Breoghania sp. L-A4: one gene and its partner. The protein of the gene in region 2 interacts with the protein of the main gene of each other region in a pairwise test. Links are inferred from orthologs where the notes say so. Each region holds a gene or a part of one and is shown on either strand. Other genes may lie near its edges. The genes, in order: grpE and groL.

What was found.
Region 1: the proteins of groL (region 2) and grpE interact in binary tests that used the Escherichia coli proteins (3 or more experiments, as listed by UniProt). The link is inferred for Breoghania sp. L-A4 from one-to-one orthologs.

What each region holds. Positions count from the first base shown.
Region 1 is NZ_CP031841.1:431,230-442,237, forward strand. What follows is about bases 3,682-6,440. They hold grpE (nucleotide exchange factor GrpE), read right to left. Parts: upstream 5,500-6,440; coding sequence 4,864-5,499; downstream 3,682-4,863. Other genes in these bases: D1F64_RS02080 (hypothetical protein), read left to right, coding at 3,682-4,149; D1F64_RS02085 (trimeric intracellular cation channel family protein), read right to left, coding at 4,186-4,791; trxA (thioredoxin TrxA), read right to left, coding at 5,776-6,096; D1F64_RS24185 (PD-(D/E)XK nuclease family protein), read right to left, coding at 6,281-6,440. Also shown: signal peptide peptidase SppA, read left to right, coding at 1-20; D1F64_RS02060 (integration host factor subunit beta), read left to right, coding at 1-267; D1F64_RS02065 (LapA family protein), read left to right, coding at 331-741; D1F64_RS02070 (ornithine cyclodeaminase family protein), read left to right, coding at 755-1,717; D1F64_RS02075 (DUF302 domain-containing protein), read left to right, coding at 1,797-2,183; more of D1F64_RS02080, read left to right, coding at 2,359-3,681; more of D1F64_RS24185, read right to left, coding at 6,441-6,802; double-strand break repair protein AddB, read right to left, coding at 9,693-11,008. UniProt on the Escherichia coli protein: Participates actively in the response to hyperosmotic and heat shock by preventing the aggregation of stress-denatured proteins, in association with DnaK and GrpE. It is the nucleotide exchange factor for DnaK and may function as a thermosensor.
Region 2 is NZ_CP031841.1:943,470-954,672, forward strand. Bases 5,257-8,210 are described here. They hold groL (chaperonin GroEL), read right to left. Parts: upstream 7,576-8,210; coding sequence 5,938-7,575; downstream 5,257-5,937. Other genes in these bases: D1F64_RS04435 (sugar-binding protein), read left to right, coding at 5,257-5,455; D1F64_RS04440 (SlyX family protein), read right to left, coding at 5,591-5,803; groES (co-chaperone GroES), read right to left, coding at 7,633-7,920. Also shown: D1F64_RS04405 (Crp/Fnr family transcriptional regulator), read left to right, coding at 1-477; D1F64_RS04410 (mechanosensitive ion channel domain-containing protein), read right to left, coding at 496-1,359; D1F64_RS04415 (TfoX/Sxy family protein), read right to left, coding at 1,463-1,795; D1F64_RS04420 (acyl-CoA thioesterase), read left to right, coding at 1,952-2,332; D1F64_RS04425 (ABC transporter permease), read right to left, coding at 2,339-3,337; D1F64_RS04430 (ATP-binding cassette domain-containing protein), read right to left, coding at 3,359-4,099; more of D1F64_RS04435, read left to right, coding at 4,463-5,256; D1F64_RS04455 (pilus assembly protein TadG-related protein), read left to right, coding at 8,640-10,226; D1F64_RS04460 (hypothetical protein), read right to left, coding at 10,373-11,203.

The DNA of each region.
Region 1 (11,008 bases), 510 kb from region 2 along the record:
CTGGTTCAAAGGATTGCTGAGCAGAACCCGCATCTCTACCAACGCGACGTTGAAAATATCGTCAATGCAATCCTTGACGAGGTGGTTGCTGCGCTGATGCACGGCGATCGGGTCGAGTTGCGCGGCTTCGGCGCGTTCTCGGTGAAGAACCGTCCCGCACGGCTGGGCCGCAATCCCAGAACCGGCCAGAAAGTCGATGTCACGGAAAAATATGTGCCGTTCTTCAAGACCGGCAAGGAAATGCGCGAGCGGCTCAACAGCGACTAGGGCGTCTTCCCGGCCGTCCGCGGACCGGCTGATCGCCGTTTCGGCGGACGTCTGGCGCGCGGAGTGCGTGCCGGGGAGTCTGGCGCCGAACTGGAAACAATCAAGCGGGTGTGCGAAGCGGTGCTGAAACGAATTCTCAAGATCATTCTTCTCGTGCCGCCAGCGATCGTCGTGATTATCCTCGCCGTGGCCAACCGGCAGGCGGTGGTGCTGTCGCTCGATCCCTTCGCTCCCGAGGCTCCGGCGTTCGCCATCGAGGCGCCGCTGTTCTGGCTGCTGTTCGGCGCGCTCTTCGCCGGCATCATGCTCGGTGGCGCCGGCGCCTGGGTGAAGCAGCGCAAATGGCGCCGCCAGGCCCGTGACAAGCGGCGCGAGGCGGAGAGACTGCGCCATGAGGCGGATCGTCTGAAGGATATCGCCCAAGGCAGCGGAGTGCCGGGCCTGCCGGCGCCCGACAGTCGGCGCGCCGCCTGAAACTGGCGCGCCGATGCGAGTCGTCACCGCCCCGCAAATCAACGGCATTCTCACGTTCCGCGATCTCGTGGAAACCTTGCGCAGCGCCTTCCGGTCCGACATCGAGACCCCGGTCCGCCACCACCACACCATCGAACGCACCAATGGCTCGGACGCTGCGTTGCTCCTGATGCCGGCGTGGAACGATTTCACGAAACAGGCGCATTCCGACCGCGGCTACATCGGCGTCAAGGTTGTCTCGGTATTTCCGGACAACGCGGAGGTCGGATCGCCGACGGTGCAAGGGGTCTATCTGCTGCTGTCGGGCCGCAACGGCGAGACGCTGGCTGTGATGGACGGCCAGGCGCTGACGCTGTGGCGCACGGCCGCCGCCTCAGGGCTGGCGGCGAGCTATCTGGCGCGCGAGGACGCGTCCAAGCTGATGCTGGTGGGCGCCGGCGCGCTGGCGCCCTATCTCATGCGCGCCCATTCCAGCGTCCGGCCAATCCGCGATGTGCTGGTGTGGAACCGCAGCCGGGAGCGCGCCGAACGTCTCGCCCGGTCCATGAACGGGCTCGACGGGCTCACTGTGCGCGCGACCAGCGATCTGGAAGGCGGGGTGCGTGGCGCCGATGTGATCTCCTGCGCGACACTGTCCAGGACGCCGCTGGTCATGGGCGACTGGCTGAGCCCCGGCGCGCACCTCGATCTGGTTGGCGCCTTCACCCCGGCCATGCGTGAAAGCGACGACGCGGTCATGCGCAAGGCGCGGATCTTCGTCGACACGCGCGCGGGGGCGTTGGAGGAAGGTGGCGATCTCACCCAGCCGCTGGCCGACGGCGTGATCACCGAGGCCGACGTCACGGCGGATCTGTTCGAGCTGTGCCGTGGTGAGAAGGCCGGCCGGCGCTTCTATGACCAGATCACGGTCTTCAAGTCGGTGGGGACGGCCATCGAGGATCTGGCGGCCGCCATTCTGGTGTTCCTGAAAACCTGACGTTTGACCAGTCGCAATGCGGCCGCATCGGGCTGCGAAGACACTCGCGTATACCTGAAATTCTTTCGCGAGGTTTTCGATGAGCTATCACATCAGCCGCACCGTTTCCGGTGATTTCGACGATGTCGTCGCACGCACGACCCAGGCCCTCAAGGATGAGGGGTTCGGCGTGCTGACGGAAATCGACGTCAAGAAAACGCTGAAGAGCAAGATCGATGTCGATTTTCGACCCTATCTGATCCTCGGCGCCTGCAACCCCGGCCTCGCCCATCGCGCGCTCAGCGCCGAGGACAAGGTCGGCGTGCTGCTGCCGTGCAACGTCGTGGTCCAGGACAAGGGCGCCGAGGGCATCGAGATCTCGGCGATGGATCCCGCCGCCGCCATGAGCATGATCGACAACGCCGAGGTGCGTGAGGTGGCTGTCACCGTGCGCGACAAGCTCGCCAAGGTGGTGGACGCCGTCTGACGCACCGGCGGGGCGATTGTTCGAGGCCGTTGGTCCGGTTCCGTGCCGGGCCAACCGCGCCCGATGACCTCGCCGCGGTTGCGGCGAAATGTGAACTGCGCAACAATTTCGAAACTTGGAGCCGGTACTGTCTCGATGATTTTCACGAAGCATTTTTGAAATCAGAGGCATCGACATGTTCGGAATTTTCCTTGGGCTCGTCTGTGGCGTCGCCGGAATCCTGATACTGATCCGGCCGCCGAGCTTGCCCGCGGGCGCAAATGCGTTCCGCCGGTTCCTCGCAAGTCGCCTGGCGGGCCTTGTGCTTGCCGGCTTCGGCGCTTTGCTGCTGGCGTCGTCGTCCTTTGTGTCGGTCGATGCCGATGAGGTCGGCCATCTCAAGCGGATCTATGCGTTCGAGGAATTGCCCCCGGGGCGCATTGTCGCTGTGGCCGGCGAGAAGGGTCCGCAGGCCCGCATTCTCGGTCCCGGCTTTCATTTCATTCCCTTCGTCCGCGTTCTCTATGACGTCGAGAGTTTCCCCGTGGTCACCGTGCCGGAGGGCTACTATGGTCAGCTCACCGCGCTGGATGGCAAGCCGATGCCTGACGGCATGTTCATCGCGCCCGCTATCGACGATTCCCGCATCGGCGCCATGCTGGTGGCGGAGAACTTTCTCGGCACCGACGGTGGCTATCGCGGACCGCAGGAGACCGTCCTGAAGCCCGGGCGCTACCGCATCAATCATTATCTTTTCGATGTCCGCGTGGATGACACGACGACGGCGACCGTCATTCCCGCCGGCCACGTCGGCGTGGTCAAGTCGAACGTGTCCGAGCCCGGCACCAATTGCGTCGGCGAGGAGGTCTCAGCATCAGAGACCGCGCGCGACGCCCTGTCCGTGCCGCTGGTGCCGCGCGGTTGCGCCGGCATCTGGAAGGAATCGCTGTTCCCCGGTGCCTATTACCTCAATCTGCACGCTTATGAGGTCACTCTGGTTGATACGCGCGTGCAGACCTGGGAATACAAGGGCGGCTATACCAAGCGGATCATCGATCTGTCGGTTGATCAGCAGGGCAACATCAAGCAGACCGAGCGTCAGGTGGTGGAGCCCGTCCCGGAAAACGCCGCCGACAACGCGGTCTTCGTCAAGGTCGAGGGCTGGGACATTCCGGTCGAGTTGCGTGCGCTGGTTCAGGTGGCGCCGGACAACGCTCCGATTGTCGTCGGCTCGGTCGGCGGCCTGATCGAGATCGAGAACCGCATTCTCACGCCCGCGATCCGCTCGATCGTGCGCAACGTCGCGGGGTCCTCCGTGCGGGTGCCGCTGCGCAATCCCGACGGCACGCTCATGGAGCCGCCGCAATATGAGACGCGTCCGACCCGGGTGCTCGACCTGATCGAGAACCGCACGGCGCTCGAGGAAACCATCGAACTGCTGATCAAGGTGGAAGGCCGCAAGGCGGGCGTCGCGATCCGCGAGATCCGCATCGGCGAGCCGGCGATTCCGCCGGAACTGCTGGTATCGCGGCTGCGCGTGCAACTCGCCGATCAGCTTTCCAATGCCTATGAACGCGAAACCCAGGCGCAGAACAAGCGTATCGAGACCGAGCAGGCGCGCGCCACCGCGAACGAACAGCCGCGTCTCGTGGAAGCGCAGATTGCTGTGAAGGTCGCCGGTCAGCGTGAGGCGGAGCGCGCGGCGCTTGGCCGTGCCGAGCGCCAGTTCCTGGAAGAGCTCGCCCGCGGTCAGCTGGCCCAGGCCGAAGTCCTCGGCAAGGACCGGGTCGCGCTGCTGCAGGCGCTCGAAAAGCTGCTCGCGTCGCTGGAACGCAAGCCCGAACTGGTGGCTCTTGTCGGCAAGCTGGTGCCCAACACCGTCGTTAGCGGGGGCAGCGACAGCGGCTTGGCGGGTGCGGCGGCGATCTTCGGCAATGCGCTCAAGGGCGTGCAGGGTGGTTCAACCACTCCTGAGACCCGCCAATAGCCAGACCGCGCGCGGGCGCGTCTTGGCTGAATGGGGTCAACTGCCGGGCGCGCGATAGCCCGGCAGCGACCAGCCCCACTGGATCGAGCCGCCGCGCAGGACAAAGGCCGCCAGCGCTCCAACGACCGCCGCCGACCATGGCGGGGCTTCGGCCGCCACGAGTCCGACGAAGCACGACGCGCCGACGAACGCGGCGGTCAGATAGAGCTCGGACTTGATGATGGCGCTTGGCTGTCCGGCGATCGTGTCGCGAATGACACCGCCGAAACTCGCCGTCGCCACCCCCATGAACACCGCCACGACCGGCTGGCCGGTCAGCGCCATGGTCTTCGCGGCGCCCATCACGCTGTAACACGCCAGCCCCACCGCGTCGGCCCAGCGCAACGGCTTGCCCCAGGCCTCGCCCAGATGAGCGAGATACCAGGTGGCCACACCAATTCCGAGGCAGACGATCAGGTAGGTCTGGTCGGCAACCCAGAACACCGGGGCGCCCAGCAGCAGGTCGCGCAACGTGCCGCCGCCGATGCCGGTGAATGTCGCGAACAGGATGAAGGCGAGGATGTCGAGCTTCAGCCGCGAGGCCGCGATGCCGCCGGAAATCGCGAAGACGGCAACGCCGACAAAATCCAGAATCTGCAGCATGCTCCACCCCCGCATAAAAAAGGCGCCGGATTGCGCCGGCGCCCTGTCATATCATGCCCGTGAGCGCGATGCTCAGGCGGTCTTGTCGACTGTCTGTCCGGGATCACCGGAGACCGGACGGGGTGCCGGCTTCGGCGCGCCCTTGGCGACGCCGACCATGGCCGGGCGCAGCACCCGCTCGCCGATCACGTAGCCGGTCTGTACAACCTGCACCACGGTGCCATTGGGCACGTCGGCGTTGGGCACTTCGAACATCGCCTGATGGAAGTTCGGGTCGAATTTCTCGCCTTCCGGATTGATAGGCCGCACGCCATGCTTCTCGAGCTGGTTGAGCATCTCGCGCTCGGTCATGCCGATGCCGTCGATCAGCGCCTTCAGCCCTTCGTCGGCGGATTCGCGGGTCTCGGCCGGCAGCGCCTCCAGCGCGCGGGACAGATTGTCGCTCACCGTCAGCATGTCGCGGGCGAAGCTCGCCACCGCGTATTGCTTGGCGTCGCGGACCTCGCGCTCGGTACGCCGGCGCAGGTTTTCCATTTCCGCCAGCGTGCGCAGGGTCTGATCCTTGAGGTCGGCGTTTTCGCGCACGAGCGCTTCCACCGCTTCCTCGACACTGATCCCGCCTGCGCCGGAGTCGTCCGCTGAAGGCGTCTCGGCCTGTTCAGTGTCCGGCTCGTATCCGGCTTCCATCTTGTCGGTCTCGTCCGTCATCGTGATCCCGTGAACGTCAGATTGATCGAAAATCGTCTGCGGCGCCTGCGCCGCGCCTGCTTGTGCATGGACCCGTCGTCCAGAGCCCTGCACGCAACGGCAACACCGCGGGCGCGCCTGCCACGACGCGCATTTGAGGCTTTTTGGTCCGAAAATCAAGACCGGGACACCCCTGCGCGGCATGTCGAACGCCAACTGGTCGCAAGGGAGATCCGAAAAAACGACAAGACCCCGGCCGCGTGCGGCCAGGGTCTGAACGTCGAAGGCCGGTGATCGTCAGATCGAGGCGTTGACCCAATCGAGCAGCTTGCCCTTCGGGGCCGCGCCCACCTGTGTTGCCGCCGGCTGGCCGTCCTTGAACAGAATCAGTGTCGGAATCGAGCGCACGCCGAACTTGATGGCGGTCGCCTGATTCTCGTCGATGTTGAGCTTGACGACCTTCACCTTGCCTTCCATCTCGTTGGAAATCTCTTCCAGCGCGGGGGCGATCATCTTGCACGGGCCGCACCATTCGGCCCAGAAATCGACCACGACGGGCTCGGAGGACTTCAGCACATCGGCATCGAAAGACGCGTCGCTGACTGTAACGGTCGTCATGTTGAACCTCTCAACGGTTTCGGGTTGATGCCCGGAATATCAGTGTCTCTGAACCGGCGCCGGGAGTCCGCGCCATCAGTTGATGCAGAACGTAGGAACGCAACTGCCCACCGTCAAGCAACTGTATCCTCGTCACCGGCGATTGCGGAGGCAAGGGATTCCAGCCGCGCGGCGGGAACCTCCATCAGGCATGGGTCGCCGTCCACAATAGCACCGCGCGCACCGGCTTGTCGGGATAAAGGTCGCGCAACAGCCGCCGGTAGACAGCGAGCTGGGCGATATACTCGGCTGGCACGGCGTCCAGCGCCTGCGGCGGGCGCGCATTCGTCTTGTAGTCGACGATGAGCACGGCCTCCTCGCTCACGACGAGCCGGTCGATCTGGCCCGACACCGCGAAGGTCGTCCCATGCGCACCTTGCAGGGAGCCCACGATGGGCACCTCGGCGCGCGCGCGGTTCGAGAACAGCGCCCCGAACCGCGGATCGTCGAGAACCCCGAAAACCTCGGAGACCAACTGCTCGCGCCGCTCCGCGAAGGCGCCGTCCAGCGCCGCGTCGAGATAACGCGCCGCCGCGGCCCGGCGTTCGTCCACAGCGACATCGGGCAGGGTCTGCAGCAGCCGGTGCACCAGCCGCCCGCGCACCAGGCCCCACTGGTCGGGCTGCAGCGCCGCATCCAGCGCGTGGCGCGGTTCCGGCTCCTCCATCCCGTCCGCATCCGCCAGCAAATCGCGCGCGCGCGAGGGCGCGAGCCTGCGGGGGCCTCGACCGCGGGCACGGCGGCGCGCGCCCAATCCGGCAGAACGGTGTCGGGCGCGGCCGTGCGGGCCTCGCTCCCGGAGGCCGCGGCGGCATGCATCGAGGCCCCGGGCCGCTGCCAGTGCAGGGCGCGGAGTTCGCCCTCCGCGTCGCGGATCTCGCGGGCGCCCGGTCGGAGGCCGCGCTCCACCAGCGCGTGCCAGCAGTCGTCGGACGCGCCGCGCGCCGGCCGCCAGCCGCAGACCACCAGCCGGTCGCGCGCCCGGGTCATCGCCACATACAGAAGCCGGCGGTATTCCTCGCCCGCCCGGGCGTGAACCGCCTGAAGCGCGTCGTGATGCCACTGGGTGCGCTCCGCCTTGACCGGCAGCCAGACGAGCGCGGGGGCGGAGAGCGGATTGTCGTCCAGCGCGCGGGGCAACACCGCAGGGTCGTGGCTTGAGTGCACGGGTTTGGCGCCGGTATCGACGAGAAACACCACCGGCGCCTCCAGCCCCTTGGCGCCGTGCACCGTCATGATGCGCACCGCGCCCGCCGCCGCGTCCATCTCGCGCTTCACCTGGGTGGGCGCGGCGGTCAGCCAGGCGAGGAAGCCTTCCAGTCCCGGAACGCCGGTGCTCTCGTAGGCCAGCGTCAGCGACAGGAATTCGTCCAGCACGTCGTCGACTTCCAGCCCCAGCCGTTCGCGCATCCGCCGCCGCCCGCCGTCGGGGCCGAGCACGCGGGCGAAGAACTCGTAGGGCGGCACGAAGTCGGCGCGCGCGCGCCAGCGCTCCAGCTGCTCGTAAGCGACGCGGAATTTCGGCTCCTCGCGCGCCGCCCGGCCCAGCGCCCGCCACAGGGTCGCGGGCCGCTTGTGGGCGATCTTGAACAGATCGTCGTCGTCGAGCCCGAACAACGGGCTCTTGAGCAGCGCCGCCAGGGACAGATCGTCTTCGGCCAGCAGGATGAAGCGGCCCAGAGCCACAAGGTCCTTGACCGCGATGTGCTCGTTGAGCACCAACCGGTCCGAGCCCGCGACCGGAATGTCGCGGCTCTTCAGCGCCCGGTTCAGCGCCTCGACGAAACCGCCGCGCTTGCGCAGCAGCACGAGAATGTCGCCCGGTCCGGCGTCGCCCGTCCGCGTCCACTCGAGAATCTGTTCGGCGATGCGCTCCGCCGTGCGGATCATCGGGCTGCCGGGGCCGGCGCGGTCGAGAGGCGCCATCCAGTCGTCGTCGGCGTCCGCCTCCTCGGGCGCCAGCAGCGGCCAGATCTCGACCAGTCCGGGATCGTTGCGGCGCACCGCCTCGTGCACGGTGGCATCGTTGTCCTGGGACAGCCCGGCGCGGGTCGCGGGGTCGGCGAACACCTGATCGACCGCGCCGAGCACGTCGGGCGTCGAGCGGAACGACAGAGTCAGCCGCACGTCGTGGAAGGTCGCTTGCGCGTTTCGGGCGCGGGCGTCAAAGAAGCGGCGCATCTCGGCAAAATAGGCGGGCACCGCACCCTGGAAGGAATAGATCGACTGTTTCTCATCACCCACGGCAAACACCGTGCGGATGCCGGGCCGCGCGCCTTCTCCGGAAAAGAACTCCTCCGCCAGTGCCTTGATCACCTGCCATTGGCGCGGGCTGGTGTCCTGGGCCTCGTCGACGAGAATGTGATCCAGCCCCTGGTCGAGCTTGTATTGCACCCATTGGGCGGCGGCGGCGTTCGACAGAAGATTTGCGGTCTTGACCACCAGATCCTCGAAATCGAGCATGCCGCGGCGGCGCTTGTCGCGCTCGTAGCCCTGCAGCACAGCGTCCGCCAGATGAATCAGCGCGACGGTGCCCTCCACGGTCGCCACCGCCTTACGGTGTTCAAGCAACGCCTGCAGCCGGTCGCATTCGCGCTGCATGAGATCGATGATGTCCGGGTAGGTCTCATTGATCTTCTTGGTCGCCATCGCCTTGTAGGGATCGCCGGACTTGGTGAAGAACACCGACAGGTACGCCGCCCTGCGGGTCGCCGCGTCCGCGCCCAGCACGGACATGTCCAGAGCCTCGGCTTTCGTTGCGTCCGTCTTGCCGCCGGCGCGAAAGGCCTCGGCGATGGCGCGACGGCGCTCCGGCTCGATCAGCGCGGCATCGAGAATATCCGCCTCCAGCGCCGCGATGCCCTCCCCCGGCGCCACGCCAAAAGCGCCGGCAAGCTGGCCGAGCGCCGTCTCCAGCGTCCCCGCCTCGATGATCCAACGGTAGAGATCGTCGCGCCGGTTGATGATCTCGGAGACCGCGCTTTCCACCTTGGCGTCGGAAAACAGATCGATCAGCGTGCGCAGGGCGCGGCCCAGCGGCGCCTCGGTTTCCTCGGCGGCGCGGTGCAGCACCCGCGCGCGCGCCTGGGCCATCAGCTCGCGCTGCACCCGCTCGTCGAGCACGGTGAAATGCCCCGCGACATTGGCCTCCAGCGGGAACTGGTGCAGCAGGCTTTCGCAGAACCCGTGGATGGTCTGGATCTTCAGTCCGCCCGGCGTCTCAAGGGCGGCGGCGAACAGCCGGCGCGCGCGGGCAAGCCGGCGCCGGTCGGGCCGCGCCTCGCCCATGTCCTTGATGGCGTCGGCAAGCTGCTCGTCGTCGAGCGCGGTCCAGCTCGACAGAATGGTGAAGACGCGGCTGGCCATCTCGGCCGCCGCCGCCTTGGTGAAGGTAAGGCACAGCAGGCGCGCCGGATCGGTGCCCGCCAGAAGCAGCCGCACCACGCGGCGGGCAAGCACGAAGGTCTTGCCGGAACCGGCGTTGGCGCTCACCCAGGCGGAAGCCTGCGGATGCGAGGCGCGCTCCTGGCTGTGCCGGGTCTGGACGGGGATATCCATCACGCGGTCTCCTCGTCGTCGCCACCCAGCGACCATTCCTGCACGCGGGCGAGATGATCATAGTCGCCGTCCACATTGCCCTCGAATTTCGGCCGCGCGCGCGACAGATAGCCCTGGGCCTCATCGTCGTAGGCGGCAATCAGTCCCGCCAGCCGGGCCAGCGCGTTGTCGGCCAGATCGCCGATACCGCCTTCTTCGGGATTGCGCGGGGCGTAGTCGCCCGGCGTCGATCCGCCGCGCAGCACCACATAGGCGAGTTCGGAGACGGGTCGCGCCGGATCGATGCCCTCAAAGCCGCCCAGCCGCAGCATGGCCGCTTCCAATGGCAGTTGCGGTGCGAACAGGGTTGCGACTTCCTTCCTGGTCGGGGCGCCGCCGGTCTTGTAGTCGATGGCCGCGAGCGAGCCGTCGGTCATCTCGTCGATGCGGTCGGCGCGGCCGGTGAGCCGAAACACCCCGTCGCGGCGCGGCAGCGAAATGCTGCCCGCGACCTCCAGGTGCCGGCGCGAGACGCGTGGGTTGCGCGCGGCCTCGAAGCCGATGAACCAGTCGGCGATGCGCAGGAAGCGCGGCCACCACAGTGCATGCACCTCCGGGAAGGCTTCCAGATCGCGGAACTGCTCCCGGCCAAGTGTGATGAGCCGGTCGCGCGCCCCCGCGTCATAGGGGCCGGAGCATTCGGCGAGGAAATCCGCCAGCGTGTCATGGATGATCGTGCCGCGATCCGCCGCCCCCGGGCTCGCGGCCAGCGGATCGACCGGGTCGAGCCCAAGAATGCGCTTGGCGAAGATCGCGTAAGGATCGCGGATCCAGGTCTCCACCGAGGTGATGGAAATCTGCTCCGGCCGGGCGGCGACCGGTGGCTTGGGATTGGGCCGGGCTGCGGGCCGGGGCGGCCCTGCGGCGCGGTCGAGCGCGCGCGCCCAATCCGTGTAGCGCGTGCCGCGGGCGCGTGCGGCGTCGGCCACGTCGGAGCCCGCAACCGTCAGCACCCGCTGCAGCCAGCGCGAGGCGACCGTCGGTGCGCCGCCGCTGCGTCGCGAGCGCGATAGCACCACGCGGTCCGCACCCATGCCTTGCGCGAAATCATGCGCCGCGAGACCGACGCGCCGCTCGGGCGGCTCCAGTCCGACGTCGCGTTTCATCGGCCGGTTGAGCCAAGGATCGTTGCGGGTCGTGGCGGGCCAACTGCCCTCGTTGAGCCCGGCCAGGATCAGGATATCCGGCCGGTGCAGGCGCGCTTCTAGGGGCCCCCAGATGTGAATGCGCGGATCGGCCGCCACACCGCCATGCACGGGGCTTCCGGCGATCAGCG
Region 2 (11,203 bases):
CTGGCCGTTCTGGGCCCGGGGCATATCGTGGGTGAATTGGCATTGCTGGACGGCCGCCCGCGGTCGGCCACCGTGAGCGCCTTGAAGACGTCAAAGCTTTCCTTCGTCGACCGCAGCGCGTTCGAGCGTTTCGCCGATGCCAATCCGGCGGTCTACAGGCACATGCTGAAGATCGTCGGCGGGCGGTTGCGCCAGGCCAACGACGTGCTCGCGGCGCGCTCCTTCCTGCCATTGCCCGGTCGTGTCGCGCAGACGCTGTTGCAGCTTGCCGAGATTTTCGGCAAGCCGCTGGACGGCGGCCGGCTGCTGATCAACTACAAGCTCTCGCAGGGTGACATCGCCAACATGGCGGGGGCCGCGCGCGAGAACGTCAGCCGCGTGCTGAACGACTGGAAGCGCGCGGGTACGATCAGCCGCATTTCCGGCTACTACTGCATCGAGGACCGCGGCAAGCTGGAGCGGGCCTCCGCCGTGTGAGGCGGCGGCCTTTTCCGGTCAGGCCGTCGAATCCGGCTTCTCGGCGTTTTGCTGCACCAGTTGCATATGCGGGTAGGGGATCGAGATTCCGGCCGTATCGAGGGCTTCCTTGAGCCGCTTGATGAGATCGAATTTCAGCGCCCAGTAGTCGGGGGCCGCGCACCACACCCGCAGCGTCACGTCGACCGCGCTGTCGCCCAGATTGGTGATCGCGACAAAGGGCTCCGGCATGGCGTGGATGCGCGCGTCGGCGCCGATCGTCTGGCGGAACGTGGCGATGGCGGCATCCATGTCGTCCTCGTAGCTGATGCCGATGGTGATATCCACGCGCCGTGTCGGATGAGCCGAATAGTTGCGCACGGATGCGCCCCAGGCCTCGCTGTTTGGCACGATGATCTGCACGTTGTCCGGGGTCGCCAGTTCGGTGAGAAACAGCGACAGGGACTTGACCGTTCCCGCTTCCCCGGCCACCTCGACATAGTCGCCGACACGGAAAGGGCGGAAGATCAGCAGCATCACGCCCGCTGCCACATTCGACAGGGTGCCTTGCATCGCCAGGCCGATGGCGAGCGACGCGGCGCCCAAGACGGCGATCAGGCTGGTGGTTTGGAAACCGAAGAGCTGCAGCACGGAGATGATTACCACCGCCAGCACGAAATAGTGGGCGGTGGACGCGGCGAAGACGGTGATGGTCTCGTCCACGCGCGCTGTGCGCCGGAGCGCCGAGCGGACGGCGCGGCCGATCATCCCGGCGGCCGTCCAGCCGACGACCAGCATGATGATGGCGTAAATCACGCTGAGGCCGTGGGTGGTCAGCATTTCGGCCACCGCGACCACCTGGGCGGCGACGAGGTCCTTGGTTTGCAGCAATTGGGATTCCATGGGGCGCTCTTCGGATCGTTGATCTTATGAGCGGACCGTAGCGGATACGCCCGCCATATCAACCGCGCGGGCGATGAAATCCAGGGCCCTGCCCGGAGGCATGCTAGCCGCGCAATGCGACGTCGAGCGCCGCTTGTGCGTATTCAAGCAAGGTGTCGCCATCGTCCAGCATGTCGTCGGGCACATGCACCAGGCGGGGCACGTTCACCCGTTTGCCCTGCTTTTCATAGGAGAAGATCTCCCCGCCTTCATCGATCAGCCGTTGCCGCAGGGTCTCGTCGGCCACCAGATACAGCCGCTCGCGCATGATCATGGCGAAATGCGTTCCCCGGCATCGCAGGCTGTAGCCGCTGAACATGCGGCGCGTGTCGAGCGCGCCCAGCGGCGCCAGGAGGTCAAACAGATGGTCGCGAAATTGCGGTGAAGGAGCAGCCATGTCAAGTCCTTGGCAATCCTTGCGAGACACCGGTGCCGACGCACGGGCGTCTGAGCGGAGCGGACGGGTTGCGGGCAGCGAGCGCGCCCGATACACCTTCAATCGCGAATGATTATAAGCAGGCGCGAAGAACAAAGAAACGGAGTGTATGGGGACATGAGCGACGAGCCGCGCGGAGATTTGACGACAAGAACGCTTGCGATGCCGGCGGACACCAATCCCGAAGGCGACATTTTCGGTGGCTGGGTGATGTCGCAAATGGATATCGCGGGCGGGCTTTGCGCCGCCCAGCGCGCCAAGGGCCGCGTCGTGACCGTGGCGGTGGACGCCATGCACTTCATCCGGCCGGTCAAGGTCGGCGACGTCCTTTGCGTCTACACAGAACTCGAGACCGTCGGCCGCACCTCGGCGCGCGTGCATGTGGAAGCCTGGGCGCTGCGGGCCCAATCCACCCACCGCGAGAAGGTCATCCAGGCGAGCTTTTCCTATGTGGCGGTCGACGGCAGCGGCCGTCCGCGTCCTGTGCCAGACGAATAGCGCCGCTCAGCTCCCGTTGTCGCGGCGCCTGAGCCGGTCGAAGGCGACGGCCAGAATGATGAAGCTGCCGACGAAGGATCCTTGCCAGAAGGTGGAGATGCCGAGCAGGATGAGGCTGTTGCGGATCACCTCGATCAGCGCCGCGCCGACGACCGCGCCGAATGCCGTGCCCGAACCGCCGGCGAGATTCGCGCCGCCGATCACGGCCGCGGCGATCACCGTCAGCTCCATGCCCTGACCGAGATTGGTGGTCACGCCGCCGAGCCATCCGACTTCCAGCGCGCCCGTGATTCCCGCGGTAAGCGCGGAAAACATGTAGACCGAGATCTTGATCCGTTTCACCGGAATGCCGGTGAGCACCGCGGCGCGCTCGTTGCCGCCGATCGCGAAGACGTGCCGGCCCCATTGCGTCCACCGGAAGGCGAATCCTGTGAACAGCGTCAGCGCGAGGAGCACGATGACCGGGTTGGGAACGCCGTAGGTCGAGCCGCCGCCAAGGTACAGCAGCAGCGGCTGGTCGGGGCCGAACTGATAGATCATCTTGTTGTTGGACAGCACCATGGCGAGGCTGCGCGCCACCGACAGCATGCCGAGCGTGACGACGAACGGCGGCATGCCGACCACGGCGATCAGCAGGCCGTTGACCAGTCCGATGCAGAGCGAGGCGCTGATCGCCAGGGCGAAGGCGATCCAGATCGGGTGGCCGGCCGCCATGACCACGCCGGTGATGATGGCGGAGACCACGACGGTGGAGCCGACCGACAGATCGATGCCGCCGGTGATGATGACGGCGGTCATGCCGATGGCGATGATGGCGACGAAGGCGAAGTTGCGCGTCACGTTGAACAGGTTGCGTTCCGTCGCGAACGTGTCCGTTGCCACCGCCAGCGCCAAACAGCACAGCACGGCCGCCAGCGTCACCCAGACCGTCTGCCGGCCGGCCAGCCAGCTCAGCCAGTTGGCATGCGATCGTTGCCGGATTGCGTCCTCGAGCTGCGTCGCCATGTTGATCCTCCCTCTCGGGCCTCAAGCCCGCTCGATGGCTCCGGTGATCAGTCCCGTGACTTCCTCGGGCGAGCTGTCGGAAATGCGCTTGTCCGCGACCTTGAGGCCGCGCCGCAGCACCACCAGCCTGTCGCAAACCTCGAACACATCGGGCAGCCGGTGACTGATCAGCACCACGCCGATTTTCTGATCCTTGAGCCGGCGGATCAGGTTGAGGACTTCGGCCACCTGGCGCACGCTGATCGCCGCGGTCGGCTCGTCCATCAGCACGATGTTCGGGTTCGACAGCCGGGTCCGGGCGATCGCTACCGCCTGGCGCTGGCCGCCCGACATGCGCTTGACCAGATCGCGCGGCCGGGTTTCCGATTTCAGCTCGGCGAACAGCGCGGCGGCGTGCCGGTTCATCGCGCCGTAGTCGAGGATGGACACGGGCCCGAAGCGCCGCTTCGCTTCGCGGCCCAGAAAGATGTTGGCCGCCGCGGTGAGATTGTCGCACAGCGCCAGATCCTGATAGACGATCTCAACGCCGTGTTCGCGCGCGTCCTTGGGGTCGTGGAAATGGGTGGGGGTGTTGTCGATGCGGATCTCGCCGGAAGACGGGCGGAAATTGCCGGCGATGATCTTCACCAGCGTCGACTTGCCCGCGCCATTGTCTCCGACAAGGCCGACGACCTCGCCGCCCGCCAGCGCCATGGAGACATTCTCGAGCGCCCGGATGGCGCCGAAATGCTTTGAAATCCCGATAAGCTCCAGAAGCGCCATGTCGCCCTCTTTCCCCGATTTTAAATAAGCATTTCCGCATTCATGCATTTGATTTGAAAAGCTTTTGCAGCACGCTTTTCCAAAGCCAGCGTCGTTGACGCGGCAACTTCATAATAGTATTATTATTAATACTAGCGATATCGAGAAAGAATTGACATCTTTCATGCATGACCCTGCGGAAGGCGTCCGGTTGGAGCTTTGGCGGGGCTGGATGAATGATGCCCGGGTGCGGCTGTGCGACGGATGGATCCGGCCCGGCGCTCCCGGACAAACGGCCAGGCAAGGCCGTGGCCATCAAGAGCCGAATACCAAAAGACGGTTGCGGGATTGATGACCACCACCGTCCGCACCAGGGAGGAAGACATGAAACGGGCATTCGCACTGTTCGCTGCAGTGTGCCTGCTGGCGTTGACAGCAGGCGCCGCCGCGGCGCAGGACAAGAAGATCCTGGCGATCGTCGTCAAGGGTCTGGACAATCCATTCTTCGAGCAGATCAATCTCGGCTGCCAGAAGTGGCAGGCCGAAAATCCCGACAGCGAGTACACCTGCCTCTATACGGGGCCGGCCTCCAGCGCCGATGAGGCGGGGGAAGTGCAGATCGTCGACGACCTGCTGACCCGCGGCGTTTCGGCCATTGCCATATCGCCATCCAACGCGCCGGCCATGGGCAATCTGATCCGCCAGCGGGCTCCCGACATCCCCGTGATGACCATCGACGCCGACTTTGTCGAAGCCGACCGGTCCCTGCGGGCCACCTATCTGGGCACCGACAACTACCTGATGGGCGTCAAGATGGCCGAGTATGCGGCCAAGCTGAAACCGGCCGGCGGCACGGTCTGCCTGCAGCTCGGCAATGTCGCCGCCGACAACATCAACGCCCGCGCGGCGGGGTTCCGCGACACCATCGCCGGCACCAAGGATGTGGACCGGCTCGACGGTCAGAACGGCTGGACGGAGATCTCGGGGTGCCCCGTGTTCACCAACGACCAGATCGATCTGGCCAATCAGCAGATGGCCGACACATTCACGGCCAACCCGGATCTCGATGCCTTCATCCTGGTGGGCGGCTGGGCGCAATTCGCGCCGCAGGCCTATGCCCAGGTTACCGATCAGGTGATGGACAAGCTCGAGGCGCGCGACCTGATCATCGTCGCCGGCGACACGCTGCCGCCGCAGATGCAGGCGCTCAAGGACGGGCGCAGTCACGTGCAGATCGGCCAGCGGCCCTTCGAGATGGGCTATCGCGCGCCCAGCGTGATGATCGACCTGATTTCCGGCAACCAGGTTGAGGACCCGCTCTACACCGGGCTCGACGAGTGCACGATCGAAAACGTCGCCGAATGCGTCGCGAAATAAAGCGCCGGAGCTGAAACCGGCGTCGGCACAAATCCGAAGCGCTTGGGGCGTTGATCATGCGGCCCTGCGCGCCTGCCGCGAAGGGGTGGCTCTAGGGCCGCCCCTTTTGGCGTGCGCGCCGGATCCGTCAGCCGCTCAGTAGTGCGGCGGTTTTGTCACGGGCACGTTGCCATCACCGAGATCGTTCAATTCCTCGACGTGCTCCACGAGCGCGGTCATGCGCCGGTTCAGCCGTTCGATCTGGCGCGCCTGTTCGGTGACGACGCCGTTCAGTTCGTCAATCGTGTGCGCCTGGTGGGCGACCTCGGTTTCCAGTTTTTCGAGGCGCTCGCGCGTGTCGTCGCTCATGCCGGGTCCCGCCGTTCGCTGGCTCGTGTTTCTCGATGTGACTTATCAAACGCGTACCGCAATGGGAACGCGAGCGGAAAACAAAAAGGGCGGCCCGAGGACCGCCCTTTCGATTTCGCGATGGACAGGACTTCCTAGAAGTCCATGCCGCCCATGCCGCCGCCCGGCATGCCGCCGCCGCCCGGAGCTTCCTTCTTGGGGAGCTCTGCAACCATGGCTTCGGTGGTGATCAGCAGGCCGGCAATGGATGCCGCGTCCTGGATCGCCGTGCGCACGACCTTGGTCGGATCGATGATGCCGGCCTCGATCATGTTCACGTAGGTCTCGTTCTGAGCGTCGAAGCCGAGGCTGTCGTCGCTCTCCATCAGCTTGCCGACGACGATCGAGCCTTCAACGCCGGAATTGTCGGCGATCTGGCGGATCGGGGCTTCAAGCGCGCGCAGCACGATCTTGATGCCGGCCATGATGTCGGGATTGTCGGAGGTGAGCTTGGAGACCGCACCCTTGGCGCGCAGCAGCGCCGTGCCGCCACCCGTCACGATGCCTTCTTCCACGGCCGCGCGGGTCGCGTTCAGCGCATCGTCGACGCGGTCCTTCTTTTCCTTCACTTCGACTTCGGTCGCACCGCCGACGCGCAGGACGGCAACGCCGCCGGCGAGCTTGGCGAGGCGCTCCTGGAGCTTCTCGCGGTCGTAGTCGGAGGTGGTTTCCTCGATCTGCGCCTTGATCTGGCCGACGCGGCCCTGGATGTCGGCCTTCTCGCCGGCGCCGTCAACGATCGTGGTGGTTTCCTTGGTGATGGAAACCTTCTCGGCGGTGCCGAGCATGTCGATGGTGACGTTCTCGAGCTTGATGCCGAGATCCTCGGAAATCACCGTGCCGCCCGTCAGGATGGCGATGTCTTCCAGCATGGCCTTGCGGCGATCGCCGAAGCCCGGCGCCTTGACGGCGGCGATCTTCAGGCCGCCACGCAGCTTGTTGACGACGAGCGTGGCCAGGGCCTCGCCTTCGACGTCTTCGGCGATGATCAGCAGCGGACGCGAGGACTGAACGACCGATTCCAGAATCGGCAGCATCGCCTGCAGGTTGGAAAGCTTCTTCTCGTGCAGGAGAATGTAGGGCTTTTCCAGATCGGCGAGCATCTTGTCGGCGTTGGTCACGAAGTACGGCGACAGATAGCCGCGATCGAACTGCATGCCTTCGACGACTTCAAGCTCGGTCTCGGCGGTCTTGGCTTCCTCGACGGTGATGACACCCTCGTTGCCGACCTTCTGCATGGCCTCGGCGATCATGTCGCCGATTTCCTTGGCGCCGTTCGCGGAGATCGTGCCGACCTGGGCGACTTCGGCCGAGGTGGAGATCTTCTTGGAGCGTGCCGTCAGGTCCTTGACGACTTCGGTAACGGCCATGTCGACGCCGCGCTTCAGGTCCATCGGGTTCATGCCGGCGGCGACGGCCTTGACGCCTTCACGCACGATCGACTGGGCCAGAACGGTGGCGGTGGTGGTGCCGTCGCCAGCGATGTCGTTCGTCTTCGAAGCGACTTCGCGCAGCATCTGTGCGCCCATGTTCTCGAACTTGTCTTCAAGCTCGATTTCCTTGGCGACGGTGACGCCGTCCTTGGTGATGCGGGGAGCGCCGAAAGCCTTGTCGATGACGACGTTGCGGCCCTTGGGGCCGAGCGTCACCTTGACGGCGTTGGCCAGGATGTCCACGCCGCGCAACATGCGGTCGCGGGCATCTGTCGAGAACTTGACTTCTTTAGCAGCCATGTTGACTTCTCTCTAAAAACTGTTGGTACGAAAAGGATCCGAAAGGGGCGCCCGCTGTTAAGCGATCACGCCCATGATGTCGGATTCTTTCATGATGAGCAGGTCTTCACCGTCGATCTTGACCTCGGTGCCCGACCATTTGCCGAACAGGACGCGGTCGCCGGCCTTGACGTCGAGGGCGACGAGCTTGCCGGCGTCGTCACGTGCGCCCGGGCCCACGGAAACGACTTCGCCTTCCTGCGGCTTTTCCTTGGCGGTGTCGGGAATGATGATGCCGCCGGCGGTCTTCTCTTCGGAATCAACGCGGCGGATGACGACACGGTCGTGTAGCGGACGGAATGTCATATCTGGCTCTTTCCTCTCCTGGAGCGCCCCTCTTGGGCGGCGCTGCCATTGGTGATGCCGGAATACGGGTGCAGGGATGTCCCTGGTGCATTGTTAGCACTCATTGAAGGTGAGTGCTAACTGCTGCCCCGATGTAGTTTCGGCCCGCGCTTTTGTCAATGCGGTGGATGGCGAAAAGCGCGCGTGGTGTGGAGCTGGGGCGCGATGCCGGAAGGCGAGGATGTGCGCGTTGGTGCCGCGGTGCGTGTCGGGGCCGCTCGCATAAAGCGACAATGCGGCGGACCGGCGCATCGCGAAATGCAATTCGTATTGGCGTCCTGGGAATAGGCGGTGCACGTTCACTTGCGTCCGTGGTTAACAGGACCTTGCTACAAAAGAGGACCCGCAGGCACCGTTTTGGAATTGCGAAGCGGAATTTCGCAAACCGCATCGCATCGCGCGCTGTGATGGCCGAAACCGGGGGCTTTCCAATTCGTTTGACTTCGTTTGATTGCTTGGCTTTGCGGCCCAAGTTCGTTGATTTCCGCCTGAGGTACGGACTTGTACGAAGTATTTGTCGGAAATATTGATGAAAATTTTAATAAACTAAAGAATTCGCATAAACAACTTGGAAAGGAGAGTGCCGGGATCGGGGTGCGTTAACAAAAAATGCTGGTATTGATTGGGGAAGTTGAGCTGGTGTTTCCGGCCACATGGAGCTTCCTACGATGTTCAATCAGATGTTCGCCCCGATTTTGGCAAAATTCCGCAAAGACGATCGCGGCAATATCGCGATTCTTTTCGGACTTACGATCGTTCCGGTGGTTTTCGCCGTCGGTGCGGGCATTGACATGTCGCAAGTCGTCTCGGCCAAACAGCGTGCGCAGATAGCGGTGGATTCCGCCGCGCTCGCCATCAACACCCAGGCGTACGCGTCGATCACGAACGACGCGATGACGGCCGCGGCCCGCGCGGAGTTCGAAGCGAACTTCAATGTCCGCAGCGGCACGATTGCCGACTTCTCCGCCAGTCGCAACGCGGATGGGGCGGTCAACGTGACTGCCGAAGTCAGCGTCGGCACCGCCTTCACCCCGCTGGTCGGCATCGACGCTCTCAACTTTGTCGTGCAATCCGAGACAATCGTCGGTGACGCCAGCTTCGATGTCGTCATGGTCCTCGACAATTCGGGTTCCATGGGCGGCACGAAAATCACCACCTTGAAAGAGGCGGCGAAAGACCTGACGGCGACATTGCTGGCCGTGAACGCCACAAGCCCGGTCCCAGATCGCGTGAAGATCGGTCTGGTTCCGTTCACCGCCTTCGTCAACGTCGGCGCCGACAAGGCGGACGCCGCCTGGATCGACGTGAACGGCCTGTCGCCGGTCAACGGCAACAACATGGCCACCAACACGCCGCGCCTGGATCTCTTCAACCAGATCTCCGGCGTCAGCTGGCAGGGATGTGTCGAGGCGCGTCCGTATCCCTATGATGTGCGGGACACGGAAGCTAGCGATGCGGTTCCCGAGACGCTGTTCGTGCCCGAGTTCGCGCCCGACGAGCCGGACGAGGGCGGTTACATTCGCTACGACAACTACCGCTCCTACAGCTATTCCAACAGCTGGATCGACGACGATGGCGGCACCTGCACCACCAGCGTATCGGGCCTGGGTGCGGACGCCCATACCGCGAAGCAGCAGCGGATGTGCAAATACGATGGCGCCTCCTTCAGCTCCTGGGACAATGGCGTGAGCCGGGGTCCCAACTATGGCTGCAAGACGCAGCAGGTCACGCCGTTGACCACCAGCAAGGATACGGTCGACGCCGCGATCGACGCCATGGTCGCCGATGGCTACACCAACATCCATCAGGGTGTGATGTGGGGATGGCGGGCGATTTCGCCGCAGGCGCCGTTTACCGAGGGCCGCGCGATGAACGATCCCGCCAATCCCGGCCACCGGCGCATCATGATCGTCATGACCGATGGCGCGAACACCTACGAGTGGAACGACAGGAACCCGAACATCTCCAAGTACAATGCCTATGGCTACGTGCCGGAGAACCGGACGGGCATCGACTACAACAACAATGGCGATGTGACGGATGTGATGGACACGCGGACCGGAGAGGCCTGCGCCAACGCCAAGGCGGACGGCGAGATCGAGGTCTACACGATCGCCTTCCAGATCAGCGACACGGTCACGCGCAACATGCTGCGTGATTGCGCGACCACGCCGGAGATGGCCTATCAGTCGGACTCGGATGCCGAACTGCTGGTGGCGTTCCAGAACATCGCCAAGGAAATCAGCAAGCTGCGTTTGGCGCGCTAGATTGAGATCCGTCAGAGAGCTGTGGTTTGAAGACCGTATCCCTGACAGCGCAACAGGTTGATCGACAAATTGGACATGCCGCGCCGATACCGGCGCGGCATGATTGATTCGTGGGCGTGTCGTCGTTTGGGAGGACGTGGGTGGTGTTACTCTTCGGACGTGGCGCCCGAAGCGTTGAGGGCGGCGAGCAACTGCCTGTTCAAGGACGACGCCGGGAAGATCCGGTGCAGCATGGCCTTGGGATCGGTGCCGAACTCCGGGTGCTGGCTGACGAGCTTCTTCGCAAGCGCCCGCCGCCGCGCCGTGTCGCCTTCGCCGTGCGCGACGAGGATCCGCGCCAGAAGTCCCGACAGCGTGTCGTCGTGCTCGATCAGGGCTACTTCCCTGCGGGCGAGCTCCATGTCGCCTTTGCCACAGGCCGCGAAAACGATCATCGTGTTGTACCAGGCGGGGTGCCCCGGGCTCATGCGGCGCGCCTGTTGCATCAAGGTGAGCCCCGGGTCGGCGTCGCCCAGCATGATCAGCGTGCTGGCGTGGGTGGCCATGATGTCGGTGTCGTAAGGATTGAGCTCGCGCGCGTGCCGGCCGGCCTCCAGCGCCTCGTCGCTGCGCCCTAGAAACAGCAGCACCGATTGCAGCGCCTGATAGGCGCGCGCGCTGTCGGGCGCCGCGGAGACCGCGTGTTTGGCCAGCACGAAGGCTTGCGCCAGCGACGCCTCGCGTTCCTGGTCGCTTTTCGCGCCGAAGCGCGCATTGTCGACATACAGCATCGGAAGCAAGGCGCGCGCCGGGGCGAAATCGGCCTGGTTGCCCGCCAGCGAGGTCAGGCAGTCGCGCCCGCGGGCGTTGATGTCGGGCGCGAAACGGCGCTGGGAATGGAAGGTCAGCAACACGCAGCGAAATCCTTCCGAGACCTGGGATGGATCGTCGCGATGGCTGGCCGCGTGGTTGAAGATCACGCCATACGGCCGGGCAAT